3 regions of the Enterobacter sp. ECC_219_Taxon_10 genome follow, and region 2 is predicted to be linked to each of the others. Evidence: predicted binding sites of a transcription regulator. Region 2 holds the regulator's gene; each other region holds the start of a gene.
What was found. Region 2 encodes LexA, which represses DNA repair genes until DNA is damaged. Its sites were predicted from a motif close to TNCTGTATGTACATACAGNA; they were not measured.

Region 1 (8,042 bases), 580 kb from region 2:
GAGCTCCTGCAGCGCCAGACGCAGGCGTTCACCCAGCGGCTGACCTTTATGGCGATTTGGCATCCAGAACAGCGTCCGCCGCCAGATTCTGAGCGGCAGCGTGATACGCATTTTGGGGATAAGCTCGTCGAGCCCGTAACTCAAAAAGGTGTGGATGATAAAATAGAGGCGCCGAATTTCACCAGGCGTCATTTGCCCTCCAGTTTTTCCAGCCGTTTGGTTAACGCATCAACCGCGCGTTCAACAGCAGCAGTCTCTTCCGCAAACCACGCCACTTCCAGCGGTCCGGGGGCCATGCGCCACTCTTCCGTCAGTACTTCCGCGGCATAGCGCTGTTGACGTTGCAGATTTTTGCGCAGGAACGCCGTGCCGCCATGAATAACTTTCCCGATCCCTTCAGCGGCGATGTCACCAATAAAAGGCGCCAGCAGCTCTGCCGGATCGAATTCAGCCAGATCGCTGAGCGCAACAAAGTTCTGCACGACCTGGATGTCACCTTCTACTTCCAGCTCACCGCTGCGGATAAGCGCCGTTAATTGCTGGCGATCGCGCAATTTTGGCAGCACGCTCATATGGGTAATGACCGAGCAATCAGCCTCGCCTTCCCACTCACCCAGAACGTCAAGCTGGCGTTCGCTGAAGACCAGCACGAGCGGCGTCGAGAACTCTTTTAATACAATGCGCAGTACCTTCCCGTTTAGCCGCTGACGTGCGGCTTTCAGCGCCGGAGCGCGATACAGGAAGGCATTCAGCACATTCTCGATGCCTGCGGTGACTAAGGGTTTAAAGGGCACGGGACACCTCCACTCAGAATTTGTAACCGCGATGCAGCGCGACGACACCCGCCGTCATGTTGAAGTATTCAACGTTCTCAAATTCTGCATCCTGCATCATGGCTTTTAAGGTGTCCTGATCCGGGTGCATGCGAATTGATTCCGCCAGATAGCGATAGCTTTCCGCGTCGTTTGCCACCAGCTCGCCAATACGCGGCAGCACGTGGAAGGAATAGGCGTCGTAAGCTTTGCTCAGCGGGTCGATAATCGGTTTAGAGAACTCGAGCACCAGCAGGCGTCCACCCGGCTTCAGCACACGGTACATGGAGCGCAGCGCTTTTTCTTTATCGGTGACGTTACGCAGACCGAAGGAAATAGTGATGCAGTCAAAGGTATTGTCCGGGAACGGCAGCGCTTCGGCGTTGGCCTGCACGTATTCCACGTTACCCACCACGCCGATGTTACGCAGCTTTTCGCGTCCCATTTTAAGCATGGAGTCATTAATATCAGCCAGTACAACGCGACCGGTTTCACCCACCAGACGGGAGAATTTCGCCGTCAGATCGCCCGTACCGCCAGCCAGATCGAGAACCGTTTGTCCACGACGCACACCGCTGCAGTCAATGGTGAAGCGCTTCCACAAGCGATGAATGCCGAACGACATCAAGTCATTCATCACATCGTACTTCGCCGCCACGGAATGAAATACGTGGGCCACCATGTCAGCTTTCTGCGCTTTGGCTACTGTCTGAAAGCCAAAGTGCGTCGTGTCTTGTGAATCGTCAACCATCTCAGAGCCTGCTAATCAGTCAAATGTTCGTGAAGTGTAACAGATTGGGCGCAATTGCCCTACGATTCAACCACCGCGAAAGAAACGCGCCGGCTGTTCATCTGGCGATAAACCCGCCGCTAAATCGTTGTCCTGGCTGAGGGTATTTTGTTCATCCCTGCCCTCACGCAGACGGAACTCTTCGTCCTGCGCTGTCGCCTGTTCGACCAATTCCGGATTAATCTCGCGTTTAACCTCCACCCCCAGGCTGCGGAATGCTTCAGCCTGCGCAAGCAGGTTGCCACGCCCCGAGGAGAGCTTTTTCATTGCCTGGCGGTAGTTATCCTGCGCACGGTCCAGGCTTTGCCCGACGGAAGACATATCGTCCACGAACAGACGCATTTTGTCGTACAGCTTGCTGGCGCGATCGGCAATCTGCTGGGCATTGCGGCTCTGGTGCTCATAGCGCCACAGGTTGGCAATGGTCCGCAAGGCCACTAACAGCGTGGTGGGGCTGACCAGCATAATGTTATTTTTCAGCGCTTCAGTGATAAGCTCAGGCTGTCTGTCGAGCGCCAGCAAAAACGCGGGTTCGACCGGGATAAACATCAGCACGTAGTCCAGCGAGCGCAGCCCCGGCAGCTGCTGATAATCCTTTCTGCCCAGCAGGCGAATATGGTTACGCACGGAAGCAATGTGCTCCTGCAGCGCCGATTCGCGCGTGTAGTCATCTTCGGCATTGAAGTAACGCTCATAAGCCACCAGCGTCATTTTGGCGTCAATGACCACATCTTTGCCCTGTGGCAGCCGCACAATCACATCCGGCTGCATGCGCGAGTGGGCGTCGTTTTCGATACTTACCTGCGTTTCGTATTCATATCCTTCCCGCAGGCCGGAGGCTTCCAGCACGCGGGTAAGTACCACTTCCCCCCAGTTACCCTGAGTTTTGTTATCGCCTTTCAGCGCCCGCGTCAGGTTGACCGCCTCCTGTGCCATCTGCGCATTCAGCTGCTGAAGATTGCGAATCTCATGGGCCAGCGTGTGGCGCTCGCGGGCTTCCTGACCAAAGCTGTCCTGCACCTGACGGCGAAAGCCGTCCAGCTGTTCGCGCAGCGGCGTCAGGAGGCTGTTCAGGCTCTGGCGATTCTGTTCGTCAACGCGGCGGTTGCTGTGCTCGAAAATGCGGTTAGCGAGGTTCTCAAACTGCTCGCTGAGGCGCTGCTCGCTGTTAATCATCTGGCGGATTTTGTCTTCGGCGTGCAACTGAGTGGACTCAAGGCGGGTAGTCACTTCGCGGAGATCGGCCTCCAGCGAGGTGTTGATATCACGCAGGTTACGCAGTTCGTTATTGAGCAGCTCGCACTCGTCGCGCCAGTGGTCGCTCAGCGCAACCTGTTGTTTTGCCGCGCTAAGCTCGGCGACGATCTCTTCCCGCTCAGCCAGCTGCTCGGCTTTCTGCTGCGCGTGCTGGTAACTGGAAATCAGCCAGCCTATCCCTACGCCCGCCAGCGCAATCACCGCATAAATCAGGATTGAGATATCCACAATGCCCCCTGCATCAACGTATTACCCGCACAAAATAAGATTGTGCTGTATAAACGTCCAGTTTGAAAGGGTTTTCCTGCGAGGCGCTACGCAAAAAATAAAGGCCGAACGCGTCGGCCTTTTATCTCAGAGAGGAGAACTAGATCAGGCGGCGAGCCGCTTCAACCACGATTTTCACCGCATGACTTTCGGTCTGCTTCATGGTTTCGGCGTTCGGGATCTCCTGCTGGGTACGGTTGACGATAACGCCCGCCACCATACCGGCACGCAGACCCTGGCTTGCGCACATGGTCAGCAGCGTTGCGGATTCCATTTCGTAGTTCATCACGCCCATAGACTGCCACTCTTCCATTGAGCCTTTGAAGCGGCTTACAACGCGGCCAGAGAAGGTGTCGTAACGCTCCTGGCCCGGGTAGAAGGTATCGGAAGAGGCGGTTACGCCCACGTGAGTGGTTGCGCCCACGGATTTCGCCGCTTCAACCAGCGCGGTGGTGCACTCGAAATCAGCCACTGCCGGGAATTCCATCGGCGCAAAGTGCAGGCTCGCGCCGTCCAGACGCACGGACGCGGTCGTCACCAGCACGTCGCCGACGTTGATGTGCGGCTGAATAGCGCCGGTGGTACCGATACGCAGGAAAGTACGAATGCCCAGTTGCGCCAGCTCTTCAACCGCAATCGAGGTAGACGGGCCACCGATACCGGTAGAGCACACAATCACCGCTTTGCCATCCAGCTCTGCGCGCCAGGTGGTGAATTCACGATGGGCAGCCAGCTTGACCGGCTTATCCATCAGCGCGGCGATCTTTTCCACACGCTCCGGATCGCCAGGGACGATAGCGAGCGTAGCCCCTTGTAAATCGTTTTTAGTGAGGCCGAGATGAAAAACATCAGACTTAGACATAGGTGACTCCTCTGTGGGTCGGTTAGTCAGAAGAAGTAAAACGGTACTTTACAGAAGCAGTAAGCATATTTTCGTGACGAACCTCACCATGAATGAAAATGATTACATTGAATTTCCATAAAAAAGTGATTTACATCACATTAACAAGTTATATCGCCAGGTGCTGCACAAAAGATAGACCGTTTAAGGCACTGTGAGTTGTTAACCTGGTGTCTATATTTACCTTTGCGCTAACTCATTGGTACGGAGAATGCCATGACTGAAAAAATCGGTTTTGCACCTGCTGCGGCCCCACATGCTTCAACCATCGTGTCGACGCCAGAAGCGGCAATTACCGCGGGTGAGACCTCCATTCCCTCGCAGGGGGAGAATATGCCTGCTTATCACGCACGGCCAAAATCGGCAGACGGCCCGCTGCCCATCGTGATTGTGATTCAGGAGATATTTGGTGTTCACGAACACATTCGCGACCTCTGCCGCCGGCTGGCGCTGGAAGGGTATCTGGCCGTTGCGCCAGAGCTCTACTTCCGTCAGGGCGATCCGAACGACTACAGCGATATTCCAACATTGCTCAGCAACCTGGTCAGCAAAGTCCCGGACGCGCAGGTGCTGGCCGATCTCGATCACGTCGCCAGCTGGGCGGCGCGCAACGGCGGCGATCCGCATCGTCTGCTGGTCACCGGTTTCTGCTGGGGCGGACGCATTAGCTGGCTGTATGCCGCGCATAACCCGCAGCTCAAAGCCGCTGTCGCCTGGTACGGCAAACTGGTGGGTGAAAAAACGCTGAATTCACCGAAACATCCCGTGGATATCGCCACCGAGTTAAATGCCCCCGTGTTAGGGCTTTACGGTGGACAGGACACCGGTATTTCGCTGGATTCGGTAGAGACCATGCGCCATGCGCTCCGTGCGGCCAATGCGAAGGCGGAGATCGTGGTGTATCCGGATGCCGGGCATGCGTTTAACGCGGATTATCGTCCGAGCTATCACGCTGAATCGGCTAAAGATGGCTGGCAGCGGATGCTGGCGTGGTTTAGCCAGTACGGCGGTAAGAAGGCGTAATAACAAAAAAGCCCGGTGGCGGCTACGCCTTACCGGGCAATCCAGCACCTACGCCTGACGCAAATTCTGTGCCGCCTTCACCATGTTGGCGAGCGCCGCGCGCGTCTCTGGCCAGCCGCGAGTTTTCAGTCCGCAGTCCGGGTTCACCCACAGGCGCTCTGCAGGGATGCGCTGGGCCGCTTTTTTCAGCAGGGCTTCAATCCACTCCACGCTCGGCACGTTCGGGGAGTGAATGTCGTACACGCCCGGCCCGATTTCATTCGGATAGTCGAACTCTTCAAACGACTCCAGCAGCTCCATGTCTGAACGCGAGGTCTCGATGGTGATTACGTCAGCGTCCAGCGCGGCAATCGAATCCATGATGTCGTTAAATTCGCAGTAACACATGTGGGTGTGGATCTGGGTATCGTCCTTAGCCACCGCAGCGTTGATGCGGAACGCTTCCACGCCCCACTGCAGGTAAGCATCCCAGTCGCTGCGGCGCAGCGGTAAACCCTCGCGCAGCGCCGGTTCGTCAATCTGGATGATGCCAATCCCCGCAGCTTCCAGATCCGCCACTTCATCACGCAGCGCCAGCGCAATCTGTTTGGCAATGGTCTCGCGGGTCACGTCTTCACGCGGGAACGACCAGCAGAGAATGGTAACCGGGCCGGTGAGCATGCCTTTCACCGGCTTGTCGGTCAGGGACTGCGCGTACTTCGCCCACTCAACCGTGATCGGTTCCGGACGGCTGACGTCACCGATGACCACCGGCGGCTTCACGCAGCGGGAGCCGTAGCTCTGCACCCAGCCGTTTTGGGTAAAGACGAAGCCGTCCAGGTGTTCACCGAAGTATTCCACCATATCGTTACGCTCGGCTTCGCCGTGCACCAGCACATCAAGCCCCAGGCGCTCCTGCTCGATAATCGCCTGCTTGATGTGTTCCGCGATGCCGGTGCGGTAGTGGTTCGCATCCAGATTGCCCTTTTTGAAGTCCAGACGCAGGCCGCGGATCTCCGTAGTCTGTGGGAAGGAGCCGATCGTCGTGGTCGGCCACGCAGGAAGGTTGAAGCGGGCGCGCTGGGCTTCGGCACGTACCTCATACGGGCTCTGGCGCTGGCTATCCTGGGCGGTGATGGCCGCCAGACGTTTTGCCACCGCCGGGTTGTGCACGCGGGACGAGTGACGACGCGCCTGGATCGGTGCGCTCCAGTCGGTAATCGCCGCCGTGTCGCCGCTGTTCAGCGCGTCGCACAGCAGCGTTAGCTCTTCGCATTTTTGCAGGGCGAAGGCAAACCAGCTTTTCACTTCAGGGTCGAGGCGGGTTTCCACACTCAGATCGATCGGACTGTGCAGCAGCGAACAGGATGATGCCACCCACAGTTCACGTTTACCGACGATGTCTTTAATTTGTGCGTATTTCTCGGTCAGATCGGCGCGCCAGACGTTACGGCCGTTGACCAGACCGGCGGAGAGCAGCCAGTCTGCGGGCAGGCGCTTGTGCAGTTCCACCACATCGTCCTTACCGTGAACCAGGTCAACGTGAAGGCCCTGAACCGGCAGCGCGGTAATGGTCTTCAGGTTCGGCGTCACGCCTTCGAAATAGGTGGTGAGCAGGAGTTTTACCTGTCCGGCGAGCGCGTCATACGCCGGTTTGAAGGCATCGAGCCAAACCTGGGGAAGCTCCAGCACCAGCGCAGGCTCGTCGATTTGCACCCACTGGATACCGCGCTTGCCCAGCTCAATCAGCACCTGCTTATAGACCGGAAGAATATCGTTCAGCAGGCTGAGGCGGTCAAACTGCTCGCCCTTCACTTTACCCAGCCACAGGTAGGTTACCGGCCCCAGCAAAACGGGCTTCACCTGGTGTCCCAGCGCCAGCGCTTCATCCACCTCCTCCAGAAGCTGCGTCCAGGTCAGCTTAAACTGCTGGCCTTTGACGAACTCCGGCACCATATAGTGATAGTTGGTATTAAACCACTTGGTCATTTCCGCCGCTGCCGCTGGCTCACCCGTTGGTGCGCGGCCACGGCCGATGCGAAACAGGGTATCAATATCCACCGATCCATCTTTGTTCTGATGACGAGCCGGTACGTTGCCAAGCAGCAGGCTGGTCGTCAGAACATGGTCGTACCAGGCGAAGTCGCCCACCGGCAGCAGGTCAATGCCCGCCTGTTTTTGCTGATCCCAGTGGCGGGCGCGCAGCTCCCGCCCCACCGCCAGTAGTTCTTCACGGGAGGCGTTGCCCGCCCAGTAGCTTTCTTGCGCTTTTTTCAGCTCGCGACGCAGGCCAACGCGAGGGAAACCGAGAGTGTGATTGCGGATTGTCATGGTGTGCCCCTTGTGAAATTCGTTATTTAGACGTCCAGATGTTTACACTTCTATAATTGGCAGGTACTGTATATTCCTCAAGCGCAAAATGTTCATGGCGGAGTGAAGGACTTTCATGATCGAGATTAAACACCTGAAAACGCTACAAGCGTTGCGGAACTGCGGTTCGCTCGCGGCGGCTGCGGCCACGCTGCACCAGACCCAGTCCGCCCTTTCTCACCAGTTCAGCGATCTGGAACAACGCCTCGGATTTCGTCTTTTTGTGCGTAAGAGCCAGCCCCTGCGCTTTACGCCGCAGGGTGAAATTCTTCTTCAGCTGGCGAATCAGGTGCTGCCGCAGATCGCCAGCGCGCTGCAGGCGTGTAACGAGCCGCAGCAGACCAAACTGCGCATCGCCATTGAGTGCCACAGCTGTATTCAGTGGCTGACCCCCGCGCTTGAAAACTTTCGCCAGAAGTGGCCGCAGGTGGAGATGGACTTTAAATCCGGCGTGACGTTCGACCCGCAGCCTTCGCTCCAGCAGGGCGAACTGGATCTGGTGATGACGTCCGACATCCTGCCGCGCAGCGGCCTGCATTATTCACCGATGTTCGATTATGAAGTGCGCCTGGTGCTGGCGCCGGACCATCCGCTGGCGGCCAAAACGCGCATCACGCCGGAAGACCTGGCGACGGAAACGCTG
Region 2 (8,042 bases):
TCCGCGCAGCAACATTATGAAAATGGCCTCCGGCGAGCCGCTGAACGATGACGACCGCAAACCGTGGTTGCAGGCCCTGAATGACGCCGCGTTCGCGATGCAGCGCACCAATAAAGTTTCCCTGATCGTCTGCTCCGCGCTGAAAAAAACCTACCGCGACCTGCTGCGCGACGGCAACCCGAACCTCTCTTTCATCTACCTGAAAGGGGATTTTGAGGTGATTGAAAGCCGTCTGAAGGCGCGTAAAGGCCACTTCTTTAAAACCCAGATGCTGGTGACGCAGTTCGAAGCGCTTCAGGAGCCGGGTGAAGATGAAAAAGACGTCTTAGTGGTTGATATCGATCAGTCACTGGAGGGTGTTGTAGCCAGCACCATCGAGGTCATTAACAAAAGGCAGTAAGTTTTGAGTACATTAACGCTAGTTTTGACAGCAGTGGGTTCGGTATTGCTGCTGCTGTTTTTAGTGATGAAGGCGCGTATGCACGCCTTCGTTGCTTTGATGGTGGTTTCTATAGGTGCAGGTCTCTTTTCCGGCATGCCGCTCGACAAGATCGCCGCGACGATGGAAAAAGGGATGGGCGGTACGCTGGGCTTCCTGGCGATTGTGGTCGCGCTGGGCGCGATGTTTGGCAAGATTCTGCACGAGACGGGCGCGGTCGACCAGATTGCCGTCAAGATGCTGAAATCGTTCGGTCACAGCCGCGCGCACTACGCGATTGGCCTGGCCGGTCTGATTTGCGCACTGCCCCTGTTCTTTGAAGTGGCCGTTGTGCTGCTCATCAGCGTCGCGTTTTCTATGGCGCGCCATACCGGCACTAACCTCGTCAAGCTGGTCATTCCGCTGTTTGCGGGCGTGGCGGCAGCCGCAGCGTTTCTGCTGCCTGGGCCTGCGCCGATGCTGTTGGCGTCCCAGATGCACGCTGACTTTGGCTGGATGATCCTGATTGGCCTGTGCGCGGCAATCCCGGGGATGATTATTGCCGGCCCGCTGTGGGGCAATTTCATCAGCCGTTACGTTGAGCTGCACATTCCGGACGACATCACCGAGCCGCACCTGGGCGAAGGCAAAATGCCATCCTTCGGCTTCAGCCTGTCGCTGATCCTGCTCCCGCTGGTTCTCGTGGGTCTGAAAACCATCGCTGCACGTTTCGTTCCGGTAGGTTCTTCTGCCTACGAGTGGTTTGAGTTCATCGGTCACCCGTTCACGGCGATCCTGGTGGCCTGTCTGGTGGCGATTTACGGCCTGGCGATGCGCCAGGGGATGCCAAAAGACCGCGTGATGGAGATCTGCGGTGCGGCTCTGCAGCCTGCGGGGATTATCCTGCTGGTAATCGGTGCCGGTGGCGTGTTCAAGCAGGTGCTGGTGGATTCCGGCGTGGGCCCGGCTCTGGGTGAAGCGCTGACCGGGATGGGTCTGCCGATTGCGGTAACCTGCTTCGTGCTGGCTGCGGCGGTGCGTATCATTCAGGGTTCTGCAACCGTGGCGTGCTTAACCGCCGTGGGTCTGGTGATGCCGGTGATTGAACAGCTGAACTACTCCGGTGCGCAGATGGCCGCGCTGTCTATCTGTATCGCGGGCGGTTCGATTGTGGTCTCGCACGTTAACGACGCAGGCTTCTGGCTGTTCGGTAAGTTTACCGGCGCGACCGAAGCGCAAACCCTGAAAACCTGGACGCTGATGGAAACCATCCTCGGCACGACGGGTGCGATTGTCGGGATGATTGCCTTTACGCTGCTGAGCTGAATGCGGTGATTTAAGAAGGCTCAAAAATAAGGCCCGGTAGCGTTAGCGCTTACCGGGCCTTTATATTATGCAGAACGCCAGGCCGGGTCAGGTGAAGCCACCACCCGGCTTTTTCACATCACTCGCCCTGCGTGGCGCTCTCGATCGTCAGGCGCACGTCCGAGGTAATCAGCTCAGCCAGCATCTGGTAAACCTTCAGCGTCTCTTCCGGCTCGGCATCGCCCGTATCGCTGATGAAGCCTTCGTCACGCAGCGTCAGCACCAGGGAGCTAAAGACCGCTTTGTCGAAGAATTCAGGGGCGTTAATGCCGTGCAGAACGGACAGACGCTGTGCCAGTGTCCGGCTCTCTTTCTCCAGCGTGCCGCGGTTGATCGACGGATTCGCGCTCAGCAGCCAGAACGTAATGGCGTAGCGCTGGAGCGTTTCACGCGCACCGGCCGCCAGCAGTTGCAGGGTACGGGAGCGTGACGGATTGATGTGCAGTTCGTCGTTTGCAACGGTAATCAGCCCCTGACGGCGCAGCTCTTCCGTCAGTTTATCCAGCTCAACGGCCAGCTCTTCCTTACTCCAGCGCAGGAACAGCTCCGCTTTCAGCATCGGGTAGAGCGTCTCAACGTGGCGCAACAGCTCCTGGCGTGAGATGCGGCGATGCTGGGTGATAATGGCCGCCATGAGCGACGGCAGCATCAGCATATGAGCGATGTTGTTGCGGTAGTACGTCATCAGCACCGCCTGCTCGCGCGGCAGAATGATGATGTCGCCGATCGTGTCTTTCTCGACTTCGAACTTGTTCATCTGCAGCGCGTGATCGATAAGCTCGCTGGCGGTAGCAGAAGGGGCCGTCGAATCAACCGAGTACGGCACGTTGCGCATCATGTCCAGGTAGCAGTCCAGCTGCTCCGTGAGCTGTTCACGAGTCAGGGAGCGCTGACGGGAAGCCAGCAGCGCCGTACAGCACAGGTTCATGGCATTGGCTGCACCGGCGTTGTTAATGCGCACCATCAGCTCGGACGCGATACCGTTCACCGTTGGCGTCAGCCAGGCCGGACGAACCGCTTCAATAGGATCGATAGACTCGCGCCACTCCGGAACATGATGGTTCAGATACGTCATCAGCGGCATCGGTTCGCCAAAGTTTACGTAGCCCTGACCCAGATTGCGTAACTTGCTCAGGCCGCGCAGCATCTGCGGCAGGCTCTCTTTCTCTTTGGTCGCACCACGCAGCTCTTTGGCGTACGTGCCCACTTCCATCACGTGCTCATAGCCAATGTAAATTGGCACCAGCGTGATCGGACGGGTTCCTCCGCGCAGCATCGCCTGAATGGTCATCGAGAGCGTGCCGGTCTTCGGATCGAGCAGGCGACCGGTACGGGAACGACCGCCCTCCACGAAGTACTCCACGGAGTAGCCGCGGCTGAACAGCTCGCCGAGATACTCGCGGAACACGGTGGAGTAGAGCTTGTTGCCCTTGAAGGTACGACGAATAAAGAATGCACCCAGACGGCGGAAAATCGGGCCTGCTGGCCAGAAGTTCAGGTTAATACCAGCGGCAATGTGCGGCGGTACCAGCCCCTGGTGATAGAGCACGTAGGAGAGAAGCAGATAGTCCATGTGGCTGCGGTGGCAGGGGACATAGACAATCTCATGGCCATCGTGCGCCAGCTGCCGCACACGTTCGGCGTTATGAACGTTGATGCCCTGATACAGGCGGTTCCAGGTAAAGCCGAGAATACGATCGGACAGGCGAATCATCTCGTAAGAGAAGTTCGCTGCGATCTCCTCCATCAGCGCAATGGCGTTCTGCTGGGCTTTCTCATGCGAAATTTTCTTGCTGCGCGCTTCGTCTTCAACGGCGCGGGCAATCGCTTTAGAGGCCAGCAGCTTGTTGAACAGGTCCTGACGCGCCGGGAGGCGTGGCCCTACAGCCGCCAGGCGCTGACGGGCGAAGTGCATACGCGCCACGCGCGCCAGTTTTTGCGCGATGATCTTGTCAGTGCCGTGCTCGTCCGCCATCCGGCGAAGGGAGACGGAAGGGGAGAATCGCACAAAGCTGTCGCGTCCCAGCCAGGAGACCGCGAAGAACTTCTGAATGCCGTTAAGCATGCGCAGCGGTGGGTTCTCTTCACCTTTTTCACGGCCCGGGCGGCGACCAAACATTACCGATACCGGCACCATCTGCACATCCAGGTCAGGATTGCTGCGGTGCAGGTCGAGATAGTCGTGGAACAGCTTGATGGACTCTTCTTTCGGCGTGTAATAGGTAAACACGCGCGGCCCGCCGTGGATGAACACGTAGCGCGGCAGCAAAGTGCCGTCAACTTCCAGCGGTTCAAGCGGGTCGGGTAAATCATGCGCCAGACACTGGGCGCGAAGCGTCAGCAGGTCTGCCTTCGAGTTATAAGGCAAAACGTACATAATAGGGCGCGACGTATCGAGCCCCAGTTCCAGCGCGGGTTCTGCTGGGATAGACTTGCTTTTTACCAGGATGCTTAATGGTAAATTAAGTAATTTGTAGTAAATTCGTGGCCAGCCGGACATAAACGATGTAAAGCCTCTGGTTAATAATGCAATTGCGGCGCAAGGATAACAGAAAGCGCGCAAAATTTCTGTTGTTACCCGTCATACTTCAGGCGGCAGCGAAACGCGCTGCTGCTCCTGTTACTGACGCTCTTTTTTAAAAAAGGTTCTTTTAATGGCCAATAATACCACTGGGTTAACGCGTATCATCAAAGCCGCTGGCTATTCATGGAAAGGTTTCCGTGCCGCGTGGGTTAATGAAGCTGCTTTTCGCCAGGAAGGTGTCGCCGCTATCGTCGCGGTTATCATCGCCTGTTTCCTTGATGTAGATGCTATTACCCGCGTGCTTCTCATCGGTTCCGTACTTCTGGTGATGATAGTGGAAATTCTCAATAGCGCTATTGAGGCCGTTGTTGACCGGATCGGCTCAGATTTCCACGAGCTTTCTGGCCGGGCGAAAGATATGGGCTCTGCCGCTGTGCTGCTGGCAATTATCACTGCAGCCATTACCTGGGTCACGCTGCTTTGGTCACATTTCCGATGAGCCTCCAGGAATAATTAAGTCCCTGGTTTTTTGTGCAGTTTTTGGTTCCAAAATCGCCTTTGACTGTATATACTCACAGCATAACTGTATATACACCCAGGGGGCGGAATGAAAGCATTAACGACCAGGCAGCAAGAGGTGTTTGATCTCATTCGGGATCATATCGGCCAGACGGGTATGCCACCCACGCGTGCGGAAATCGCGCAGCGTCTGGGCTTCCGTTCTCCGAATGCTGCCGAGGAACACCTGAAAGCGCTGGCGCGTAAGGGTGTAATTGAGATTGTGTCAGGCGCGTCGCGCGGTATCCGCCTGCTGGTGGAAGAAGAGACGGGCATTCCTCTGATAGGCCGCGTTGCCGCAGGTGAACCGCTGCTGGCACAACAGCATATAGAAGGCCACTACCAGGTCGATCCTGGTATGTTCAAGCCGAGCGCTGATTTCCTGCTGCGCGTTAGCGGGATGTCGATGAAAGACATCGGCATTCTTGATGGCGACCTGCTGGCCGTTCACAAAACGCAGGATGTGCGGAACGGCCAGGTGGTGGTTGCGCGCATTGATGACGAAGTGACCGTTAAGCGCCTGAAAAAACAGGGTAACACCGTCCAGCTGTTGCCTGAAAACAACGAGTTCACCCCGATTGTGGTCGACCTCCGCGAACAGAGCTTCTCTATTGAAGGTCTGGCAGTAGGCGTGATTCGCAACGGCGAATGGCTGTAATCTCTTCCTGACAGGCTACGCTTTCGCTGTAGCCTGCTTCGTCTTCCATTCCCGGTATTTCCCATGTCACTGCTGACGGCTTCAGATAAGGCATTGTGGCGTCTTGCCCTGCCGATGATTTTCTCCAATATCACCGTGCCCTTGTTGGGTCTGGTCGACACGGCCGTTATTGGTCATCTCGATTCCCCTGTTTATCTTGGCGGCGTGGCGATTGGGGCGACGGCAACCAGCTTCCTGTTTATGCTGATGCTCTTTTTACGTATGAGTACTACCGGGCTCACGGCACAGGCGTACGGTGCGAAAGACCCGTTACGTCTGGCGCGTGCGCTGGTGCAGCCGCTGATCCTGGCGCTGGGCGCGGGAATGTTGATTGTTTTACTGCGCACGCCCCTGATCGACCTTGCACTCCAGGTCGTTGGCGGCAACGAGGCGGTACTGGAGCAGGCGCGTCGCTTCCTGGAAATTCGCTGGCTTAGCGCGCCCGCTTCGCTGGCAAACCTTGTTCTGCTGGGTTGGTTACTGGGCGTGCAATATGCCCGTGCGCCAGTGATTTTGCTGGTCGTGGGAAACCTTCTCAACATTGTGCTCGATCTCTGGCTGGTGATGGGCCTGCATATGGACGTACGCGGGGCGGCACTGGCGACGGCGATTGCAGAATACGGGACCTTTTTCATTGGCTTGTGGATGGTCTGGCGCGTGCTGGCGATGCGCGGGATCTCCCTTGCGCTGCTCAAAACAGCATGGCGCGGCAATATCCGCAGGCTGCTGGCGCTCAACCGTGACATCATGCTGCGTTCGCTGCTGCTTCAGATCTGTTTCGGCGCTCTGACGGTCTTTGGGGCTCGACTGGGGCCAGAAATCGTTGCGGTGAATGCAGTCCTGATGACATTGCTGACGTTCACCGCCTACGCGCTGGACGGCTTCGCCTATGCCGTTGAGGCGCATTCCGGGCAGGCGTACGGCGCGCGGGAAAGTGGGCAGCTTCGGAATGTCTGGCGTGCGGCCTGCCGCCAGTCGGGCCTGGTCGCGCTGGCATTCGCACTGATTTACGCCTGTTTTGGCCGTGACATTATTGCATTGCTCACTTCGTTACCGGCTTTACGCGAACTGGCGGACCGCTACATCGTCTGGCAGGTTATTTTGCCGGTAGTAGGTGTCTGGTGCTATCTGCTGGACGGCATGTTTATCGGCGCGACGCGCGGGGCGGAAATGCGCAACAGTATGGCGGTCGCGGCGGCGGGGTTTGGTCTGACGCTGCTGACGCTACCCTGGCTGGGTAATCACGGTTTGTGGCTGGCGCTTGCGGTCTTCCTCTCTCTGCGCGGCCTGTCGCTTGCCTTTATCTGGCACCGTCACTGGCAAAATAATACCTGGCTTCCCTCCCGCCATGATATATCGTGACGGTTAAAGATTCCGAATATGAAACCAACCGCCGAATCCTTAACTACAATAATTATCACGTCCAGCAGAAAAGAACGTAACGGACGTTACGACCCGACGCTTAACTAAGAGGACACGATGATGAATAAAGACGAAATCGGCGGCAACTGGAAGCAGTTCAAAGGTAAAGCGAAAGAACAGTGGGGTAAGCTGACAGATGACGATATGACCGTCATTGAAGGTAAACGCGATCAGCTTGTCGGTAAAATTCAGGAACGTTACGGCTACGCGAAAGATCAGGCGGAAAACGAAGTCAAAGACTGGGAAACCCGTAACGACTATCGTTGGTAACGCTGAATAACCCACACAGGCGGCTTCAGGCCGCCTTTTCTTTTGCCGTTAACGCGGCTTTTTCTTCACCAGAATTGAGTGGTCGTGCTGACATGCATCCTGATGCCGACAGGCTTCCACCTCTACGCATGCTGAACACAACCCGTGTGCTTCAATCACGTTATGACGCAGGGCAAAACCCATCCTTGCCGCCAGCGTGTGCATAATGTCCTCTACGCCCTCTGCGCCTTCTTCTTTTACCACGCCGCAACGGTCGCAAATAAACATCGCCGATGTGTGGGTTGGCTGATCGAAAAGATGGCACAGCACATAGCTGTTTGTGGATTCGACTTTATGCACAAACCCTTGTTCCAGCAGGAAATCCAGCGCGCGATACACCGTGGGCGGTTTAGCCTGCGGCTCGCTTTCACGGAGCAGGTCGAGCAGATCGTAGGCGCTGATTGCCCCCTGTTGCAGGCTCATCAGGCGCAAGACTTCAAGGCGCTGAGGGGTCAGGCGCACATTGCGTTGCGCGCACAGCTTTTCGGCCTGCGCTAACAGCTCTTTTGTGGACTTATCCATTTAGCACCTCGGATGTTCTGGGATGTAAAACCCTCACTTTACCATGTTATGGCAAAAACACCGATATCCGCCAGGCTGTGCTATACCTGACGCATCGCAAACCGGAAATGTAACCATGAAAAAACCAGACTGTATTACGCACTGGCGCGACGTAGAAGGGCCAGATGACGCCACCTACCCCGACAGTAACGAGCTTTTTTCCATCGGTGCACCGCTGGCTCGCAGCC
Region 3 (8,042 bases), 1.4 Mb from region 2:
TGCTGATCTTCTTCTGGGATCCGCTGAACGCGGTTCCGCACGATCCGGACGTCAAAGCGCTGCTGCGCCTGGCGACGGTGTGGAATATTCCGGTGGCGACGAACCTGTCGACGGCGGATTTCATCATTGAATCGCCGCAGTTTAACTCGCCGGTTGAGATCCTTATTCCGGACTATCAGCGCTATCTGTCCGAAAGACTGAAGTAGCTTTTTTGCCGGGCGGCGGCTACGCCTTACCCGGCCTGGAAAATCTTGCCTGACATCGTTATGGTTTACGCGCTACCGGCACATCAATACTCTTCAGGATATCGACAAACACGGATGGCTCTTCTTTATTGAACAGCAGCCACACGCGATGACGTGCGCGGGTGATGGCCACGTACAGCAAACGCCGCTCTTCGGCGTCCGGAAAGTCTTCCGGCACCGGCAGCAGGGCCTCTTCCATGACCGACTCGCGAGCCGGGGCCGGGAAACCGTCGCTGCCCTCTTTCAGCCCCACCACAATCACATAATCGGCCTGCTGCCCTTTGCTGGCGTGAATGGTCATAAATTCAAGCTGCAGTTTCGGCCAACGGGTGGCGGCTTTTTCCAGCGCCGCGGGTTTAAGGTGATGGTAGCGCGCAAGCACAAGGATTCGCTCATTGGGCTTCGCATAGCCGCTGAGCTTGTCCAGCAGCGGCTCCAGCTGATCATCCGCCAGCAGGGTGACCGCTTTTTTATCCCCCGGGCGCAGGCTATTGAGCGGCTTTGCCAGCTGATGCGGGTTCTGCTGGATAAAGCGGTTGGCGATCTCACCAATTCGTGAATTGAAGCGGTATGTCGTGTCCAGATCGCTGCGGTCACCCTCGCCAAAATAGTGGTGGAACGCGGTCGTCAGTGAAAGCTGCGCCCCGCTGAAGCGGTAGATGGCCTGCCAGTCGTCCCCCACCGCAAACAGCGAGGTATGTTTATTTTGCGCCCGCAGCGCCGAGAGCAGTGCAGCACGCTGGGGTGAGATGTCCTGAAACTCATCCACCAGAATATGTTTCCATGGGCTGACAAAGCGCCCCTTCTCAAGAATGATGATAGCCTGATGGATCAAACCGGAGAAATCGACGGCATTTTCCTCTTTCAGCGCGGTTTTCCAGCCTTTCAGCAGCGGAGCCATCAGCTTGACCCGCTTCGAAAACAGATCGCGGATCGCCTCCGGCGCGCTTTCAATCATCTCTGCCTGTGAGCCGCCGTGCATTCGCATCAGGCTGACCCAGCGGTCAAGTCGCGAGCCGAGCCGACGCGCCAGTTTTTCATCCTGCCAGAAACTGCCCTCCGGCACCTCCCAGTTGAGTTCCTCCTCCAGCCACTGGCGCCACCCTTTCGCCTGCGCCTTTTTCTCACTGCACTGCTGACGCCACGTTTTAATAAACAACGCCTGCCGCGCCTGCGCGTCGTTTTCCAGTTTACTGATGGCAGGCACTTTTTTGCTGCCCTGCTGAATGATATGCAGCGCGAGGGCATGGAAGGTTCTGGCCGTGATATCCCGGGTGTGCAGGCGTTCCTGGATACGTTCATCCATCTCCTGTGCCGCCTTGCGGCCAAAGGCCAGAAGCAGGATCTGCTCGGCAACGGCCTCCCCGGTGGTGAGAAGCCAGCCCGCACGCGCCACCAGCACCGACGTTTTACCGCTTCCGGCCCCCGCCAGCACCAGCAGCGACTGCTCGCCGTTGACCACCGCGCGCGCCTGAGCAGGGTTGAGCGGTGAAGATTCCACCGTGCTGAAAAAGTCGGCGTATTGGGTGAGCATGGCGTCTGTCCAGGCCTGATTATGCGCCAGCCGGCTTTTATCCATATCGTTCAGCCAGGCCTGACACTGACGCCAGGCGTCGCGACAGTTGTCGAACTCATCAAGACGCGTCACGGAGAGCGGCAGCGCCGAGAGCGCCTGCCGGATCTTTTGCTGTAGCCCGGCGGTCTGCTGACGTGTCAGCCACGTTTGTTGCGCGTTGCTATGGGCAATATCGTCCAGCACCTGCTGCAGTACCTGAGCGGCAATGACGCTCATGTCGTGACTCCACTGCTGCCAGATCGCGTTCAGGTGATGATGGAAACGCTGGGTTTCCGCCCACTCGGTGCCGTGAAGACGCACGACTTTATCGTCAGGCAGAACAAACTCCAGCTCGCCCCACACCAGCCCGCGCTTGCAGTGAATAGCCAGAAGCTGATTAAACGGAATAAGGTATTCGTGGCGTTCTCCGGTGACTTTCACCCCGGCATTGAGCAGAACAACTCTGTCATAGGGGTGTTGCGCCAGGCGTTTGCCTAATGAAGTTGCTTTCAGTTCCATGTCCCGCCAAATCCACGAAGAGATAATTTACCTGACAGTTTAACTGCCAGTTTTAAGGTGCTCCAGCCTAAAAAAACGTTACAATCATTGGGCGTTAATTTTATCGAAAGGAAGTGAGGGTTTATGCGTACCGTTCTGAATGTGTTGAATTTTGTGCTGGGCGGTTTTGCCACCACCCTTTCCTGGCTTTTTGCCACGCTGGTGAGCATCGTCCTGATTTTCACGCTTCCCCTGACTCGTTCCTGCTGGGAAATCACGAAACTCTCGTTCATCCCCTACGGTAACGAAGCTATCCACGTAGACGAACTGAACCCGGAGAGCAAGAGCGCCCTGATGAATACGGGGGGAACTTTGCTGAACATTCTGTGGCTGATTTTCTTCGGCTGGTGGCTGTGCATCATGCATATTTTTGCCGGTATTGCGCAGTGCATCTCAATAATTGGTATTCCGGTCGGGCTCGCAAACTTTAAGATCGCCGCCATCGCCCTTTGGCCCGTCGGTCGCAGGGTGGTTCCGGTCGAAGTGGCCCAGGCGGCGCGTGAAGCGAACGCACGTCGTCGTTTTCAGTAAATAAGGACTGGCCGCGTTTATGCTAAGCCCACTGCTTCGCCGTTATACCTGGAACAGCGCCTGGCTCTACAACGTCAGGATTTTTATCGCGCTTTGCGGCACGGCTGCCCTGCCGTGGTGGCTGAATGATGTGAAACTCACCATCCCGCTCACGTTGGGGGTGGTGGCCGGAGCGCTGGCGGATCTGGACGATCGCCTGGCTGGCCGTTTGCGTAACCTGGTGATTACGCTCGTCTGTTTTTTTATCGCCTCCGCGTCCGTTGAGTTGCTCTTTCCCTGGCCCTGGCTGTTTGCCCTGGGCCTTACGCTTTCAACCAGCGGGTTTATTTTGCTGGGCGGTCTGGGGCAGCGCTATGCCACTATCGCCTTCGGTGCCTTGCTCATCGCCATCTATACCATGCTGGGAGTGTCACTTTACGACCAATGGTATCAGCAGCCGGTTCTGCTCTTGCTGGGGGCCATCTGGTATAACCTGCTGACGTTAACCGGGCATCTGATCTTCCCGGTTCGCCCTCTGCAGGATAATCTCGCCCGCAGCTTTGAGCAGTTAGCCCACTATCTGGAACTGAAATCCCGACTGTTCGACCCGGATATCGAGGAAGAAAGCCAGGCGCCGCTTTACGATCTGGCGCTGGCCAACGGCCAACTGGTCGCCACCCTAAACCAGACGAAAGCCTCGCTGCTTACCCGTCTGCGCGGGGATCGCGGCCAGCGCGGAACGCGAAGGACCTTACACTACTATTTTGCTGCTCAGGATATTCATGAACGCGCCAGCTCTTCGCACGTTCAGTACGCCGCTCTGCGCGAGAAGTTCCGCTACAGCGACGTGATGTTCCGCTTCCAGCGCCTGCTGTCCATGCAGTCTCAGGCATGCCAGCAGCTCGCACGATCCATTCTGCTGCGCACGCCCTATCAGCATGACTCACGCTTCGAACGGGTATTTAGCCATCTTGATGCGGCGCTCGACCGCGTGCAGGCCAGTGGAACGTCACCGGAACAGATCAAAGCGCTGGGTTTTCTGCTGAACAACCTGCGGGCGATTGATGCACAGCTGGCGACGATTGAGTCCGAGCAGGCGATGGCAATGCCGGGCAATGAGATAGACAACCAGCTCGCTGATGACAGCGTGCATGGCGTTAGCGATATGTGGCTGCGGCTGAGCCGCAATTTTACGCCGGAGTCGGCGCTGTTTCGCCACGCGGTGCGAATGTCCGTGGTCTTATGCGTGGGGTATGCTTTTATCCAGATAACCGGTTTGCACCACGGCTACTGGATCCTGCTGACCAGCCTGTTCGTCTGCCAGCCGAACTATAACGCCACCCGACACCGCCTGGCGCTGCGCATTATCGGCACGCTGGTCGGCGTCGCAATCGGCCTTCCGGTGCTCTATTTCGTGCCGTCTATTGAAGGACAGCTGATCCTGATCGTGATCACCGGCGTGTTGTTCTTCGCGTTTCGCAACGTACAGTACGCTCATGCCACCATGTTCATCACGCTGCTGGTTCTGCTCTGCTTTAACCTGCTGGGTGAAGGTTTCGAGGTCGCCCTGCCCCGTGTGATCGATACCCTTATTGGCTGCGCCATCGCCTGGGCCGCGGTCAGCTTTATCTGGCCGGACTGGCGTTTCCGTAACTTACCGCGCGTGTTAGACAGGGCCATGAACGCCAACTGTCGATATCTGGATGCCATCCTTGAGCAATACCATCAGGGTCGCGATAACCGTCTGGCTTACCGTATAGCCCGCCGCGATGCGCACAACAGCGATGCCGAGCTGGCCTCGGTCGTCTCCAACATGTCAACGGAGCCGCGCGCCACGGCGGAGATCCGTGAGACGGCTTTCCGGCTGCTCTGCCTGAACCATACCTTCACGAGCTATATTTCGACGCTGGGTGCCCACCGCGAGAAACTGACCAACCCGGGTATCCTCAGCCTGCTGGATGACGCGGTCTGTTATGTCGATGACGCTTTGCATCACCGGCCAGCCGATGAACCGCGCGTGAGACAAGCGCTGGATGAACTGACGCAACGTATAGCGCATCTGGAGCCCGGAAACGACAGCAAAGCGCCTCTGGTGTTACAGCAGATTGGCCTGCTCATCGCCTTGCTGCCTGAAATTTGCCGGCTGCAACAGCAAATCGCTACCTTGAGGAGTGATTTTCCTGTGGCGCAGGCAGCGCATTAAACCACTCCGTCAACTCCCGGCGAATGCCGGCCGGGAGTGCCGCCTCATGTAGCCCTTCAATAGCCCCTTCCAGCGCGAAAAGCACTTTGATACTAAGCGCTTTATTTTTCGCCCGCATTTTCAGCCAGCTCTCCCTGGCACCAAGCGCCCGCAGCGTTTCTTCGTTGGCAATGCCCGCTTCAAGGAGCAACACTTCCAGCTGAAAGGTCAGGTTTGGCAGATCTTTAAGTCGATTGCGCTGATGGCGCTGATAACGCTCTTTTCTCGCCGCATTGAGCGCGAACGAAGAGAGCTGAAGCAGACGCTCCCTGTCCTGCCATAACCCGTCATCCACCCGGTAATAGTTGAGAAGCACCGGGCGACCCCGCTTCATCAGGGTCAAAAAAGACGCAGCATTTTTTACACAGTATTTGGCGCTTTCTTCACAGGCTCGGAGGTAAAGCTCGCCATCTGACACCATGGCAAAAACCGCGTCATCCACCGCCAGGGTATAGCCGCCGAACAGCGCACGATGATGAATTTCACCCAGCGGTGAGAGGTATTCCTGGGATTTATAAATCCGTTCATAAGATATCTTTTTCATGATATTTCCCTTCAAAATCATAAAGTAACAACGAAGTTTCTTACTAGCGGATCCGTTAGCAGGAAAATAGGCAACTTAGCGTCGTTGAGCAAGATGATTTTTCGAAGGGCATCAATATTGAATGAATTTTGCGAGTCGCTTTCCGAAAATGAGGTTGATCTTTATGCATACAGGGGTTACTGTATATTCATACAGTAACTACAGGGCTGGAATGAAAATGTACACTTCAGGCTATGCAAATCGCTCAACTTCTCTCACCTCTACCGCGGGCAATGTCGCGCAAAACGCCGTTGGTGGTGCTTCGACGGGGCTTATTAGTGAAGTGGTTTATCGTGAAGACCAGCCCCTGTTGACCCAACTCCTGCTGCTGCCGCTATTACAGCAGCTTGGTCAGCAATCTCGCTGGCAACTCTGGCTGACGCCACAGCAGAAACTGAGCCGTGAATGGGTGCAGTCCGCAGGCCTGCCCCTGGCTAAGGTGATGCAGATCAACCAACTTTCACCGTGTGATACCGTCGAGTCGATGATTCGAGCGTTGCGCACCGGAAATTACAGCGTGGTGATCGGGTGGTTACCGGAAGAATTGACGGAAGAGGAACATTTTCGTCTGACCGAAGCGGCTGAAGAAGGGAATGCGATCGGGTTTATCATGCGCCCGGTTCGTCCAGATTCTTATCGCAGAGGACAACTTTCTGGGCTAAAAATTCACTCAAATTTGTATCATTGAGTGAAATTAAGATTTTTCCTGGAATTTTTTTTGACCGCAAGATGCGGTTTTAGTTCCCGGCCTCAAAATTCCGGCAAGGCTTGTCTGGTGCGGTTCTCCTTAATTTTATTGCACAAAATTCGTTCTAAAAATGTTAAATAATAGGTATACGGAACTTTTTTTTTCATATGCCTGACAGACTTCACACTTGTAAGTTTTCAGCTACGTTGTAGACTTTACATCGCCAGGGGTGCTCGGCCTAAGCCGAAGATATCGGTAGATTTATATTTGACCACGCCCCCCGGTGAAGGATTTAACCGTGATTCTCTCTTGAGACCTTCATGGCGAATTTTGGATGATAACGAGGCGCAAAAAATGAAAAAGACAGCTATCGCGATTGCAGTGGCACTGGCTGGCTTCGCTACCGTAGCGCAGGCCGCTCCGAAAGATAATACCTGGTATGCAGGTGGTAAACTGGGCTGGTCTCAGTTCCATGACACTGGCTGGTACAACAGCAGCCTGAACAACGATGGCCCTACTCACGAGAGCCAGCTTGGTGCAGGTGCGTTCGGTGGCTATCAGGTTAACCCGTATGTTGGCTTTGAAATGGGTTACGACTGGTTAGGTCGTATGCCATACAAAGGCGATACCATCAATGGCGCTTTCAAAGCTCAGGGCGTTCAGCTGACCGCTAAACTGGGTTACCCAGTAACTGACGATCTGGACGTGTACACCCGTCTGGGCGGCATGGTATGGCGTGCAGACTCCAGCAACAACATCGCTGGCGACGACCATGACACTGGCGTTTCCCCAGTATTCGCTGGTGGCGTTGAGTGGGCTATGACCCGTGACATCGCTACCCGTCTGGAATACCAGTGGGTTAACAACATCGGTGACGGTGCTACCGTTGGCGTTCGTCCAGACAACGGCATGCTGAGCGTAGGTGTTTCCTACCGTTTCGGCCAGCAGGAAGATGCAGCACCAGTTGTTGCTCCAGCGCCGGCTCCAGCTCCAGAAGTACAGACCAAGCACTTCACTCTGAAGTCTGACGTTCTGTTCAACTTCAACAAAGCGACCCTGAAACCAGAAGGTCAGCAGGCACTGGATCAGCTGTACACCCAGCTGAGCAACCTGGATCCTAAAGACGGTTCTGTAGTGGTTCTGGGCTTCACCGACCGCATCGGTTCTGACGCTTACAACCAGAAACTGTCTGAGAAACGTGCTCAGTCTGTTGTTGATTACCTGATCTCTAAAGGTATCCCAGCTAACAAGATCTCCCCACGTGGTATGGGCGAATCTAACCCAGTTACTGGCAACACCTGTGACAACGTTAAAGCTCGCGCTGCACTGATCGACTGCCTGGCACCAGATCGTCGCGTAGAGATCGAAGTTAAAGGCGTTAAAGACGTTGTAACTCAGCCAGCGGCATAAGTTATCGTCTTATAAAAAAAACCCCGCCATGCGGGGTTTTTTATTGTCTTAAGAAAACAAAAATCTACTTTTTGCCCAACAACGCCTGAAGGTCGTTTTTCAGCGACGACATCTGGTTAGCGTACTTCTCTTTATGTTCGGCATCCTCAATCAACTGCACGATGGTTTCCGACAGGGTCTTACCACGCCGTTGCGCCAGCCCAGCCAGACGCTGCCAGACCACGAATTCAAGATCGATGGACTTTTTCCGG

Region 1: rmuC (DNA recombination protein RmuC) is a predicted target of LexA. The motif match lies at 3,131-3,150, and genes of this name have one in related genera.
Region 3: sulA (SOS-induced cell division inhibitor SulA) is a predicted target of LexA. The motif match lies at 5,832-5,851, and genes of this name have one in related genera.

Annotation. Positions count from the first base shown of each region.
Region 1 covers NZ_CM178005.1:4,682,171-4,690,212, forward strand. Annotated here, with positions in the region: gene ubiB (ubiquinone biosynthesis regulatory protein kinase UbiB) at 1-192, opposite strand, end outside; gene ubiJ (ubiquinone biosynthesis protein UbiJ) at 189-794, opposite strand; gene ubiE (bifunctional demethylmenaquinone methyltransferase/2-methoxy-6-polyprenyl-1,4-benzoquinol methylase UbiE) at 808-1,563, opposite strand; gene rmuC (DNA recombination protein RmuC) at 1,630-3,087, opposite strand; gene udp (uridine phosphorylase) at 3,227-3,988, opposite strand; gene AC4ICF_RS22270 (dienelactone hydrolase family protein) at 4,244-5,050, shown strand; gene metE (5-methyltetrahydropteroyltriglutamate--homocysteine S-methyltransferase) at 5,099-7,360, opposite strand; gene metR (HTH-type transcriptional regulator MetR) at 7,476-8,042, shown strand, end outside.
Region 2 covers NZ_CM178005.1:332,421-340,462, forward strand. Annotated here, with positions in the region: gene gntK (gluconokinase) at 1-400, shown strand, start outside; gene gntU (gluconate transporter) at 404-1,744, shown strand; gene plsB (glycerol-3-phosphate 1-O-acyltransferase PlsB) at 1,863-4,283, opposite strand; gene AC4ICF_RS01470 (diacylglycerol kinase) at 4,438-4,806, shown strand; gene lexA (transcriptional repressor LexA) at 4,915-5,523, shown strand; gene dinF (MATE family efflux transporter DinF) at 5,587-6,924, shown strand; gene AC4ICF_RS01485 (CsbD family protein) at 7,045-7,254, shown strand; gene zur (zinc uptake transcriptional repressor Zur) at 7,303-7,815, opposite strand; gene AC4ICF_RS01495 (cupin domain-containing protein) at 7,931-8,042, shown strand, end outside.
Region 3 covers NZ_CM178005.1:1,754,040-1,762,081, reverse strand. Annotated here, with positions in the region: gene mgsA (methylglyoxal synthase) at 1-206, shown strand, start outside; gene helD (DNA helicase IV) at 265-2,319, opposite strand; gene AC4ICF_RS08290 (YccF domain-containing protein) at 2,443-2,889, shown strand; gene yccS (YccS family putative transporter) at 2,909-5,071, shown strand; gene AC4ICF_RS08280 (TfoX/Sxy family DNA transformation protein) at 5,028-5,654, opposite strand; gene sulA (SOS-induced cell division inhibitor SulA) at 5,872-6,381, shown strand; gene ompA (porin OmpA) at 6,736-7,791, shown strand; gene matP (macrodomain Ter protein MatP) at 7,856-8,042, opposite strand, start outside.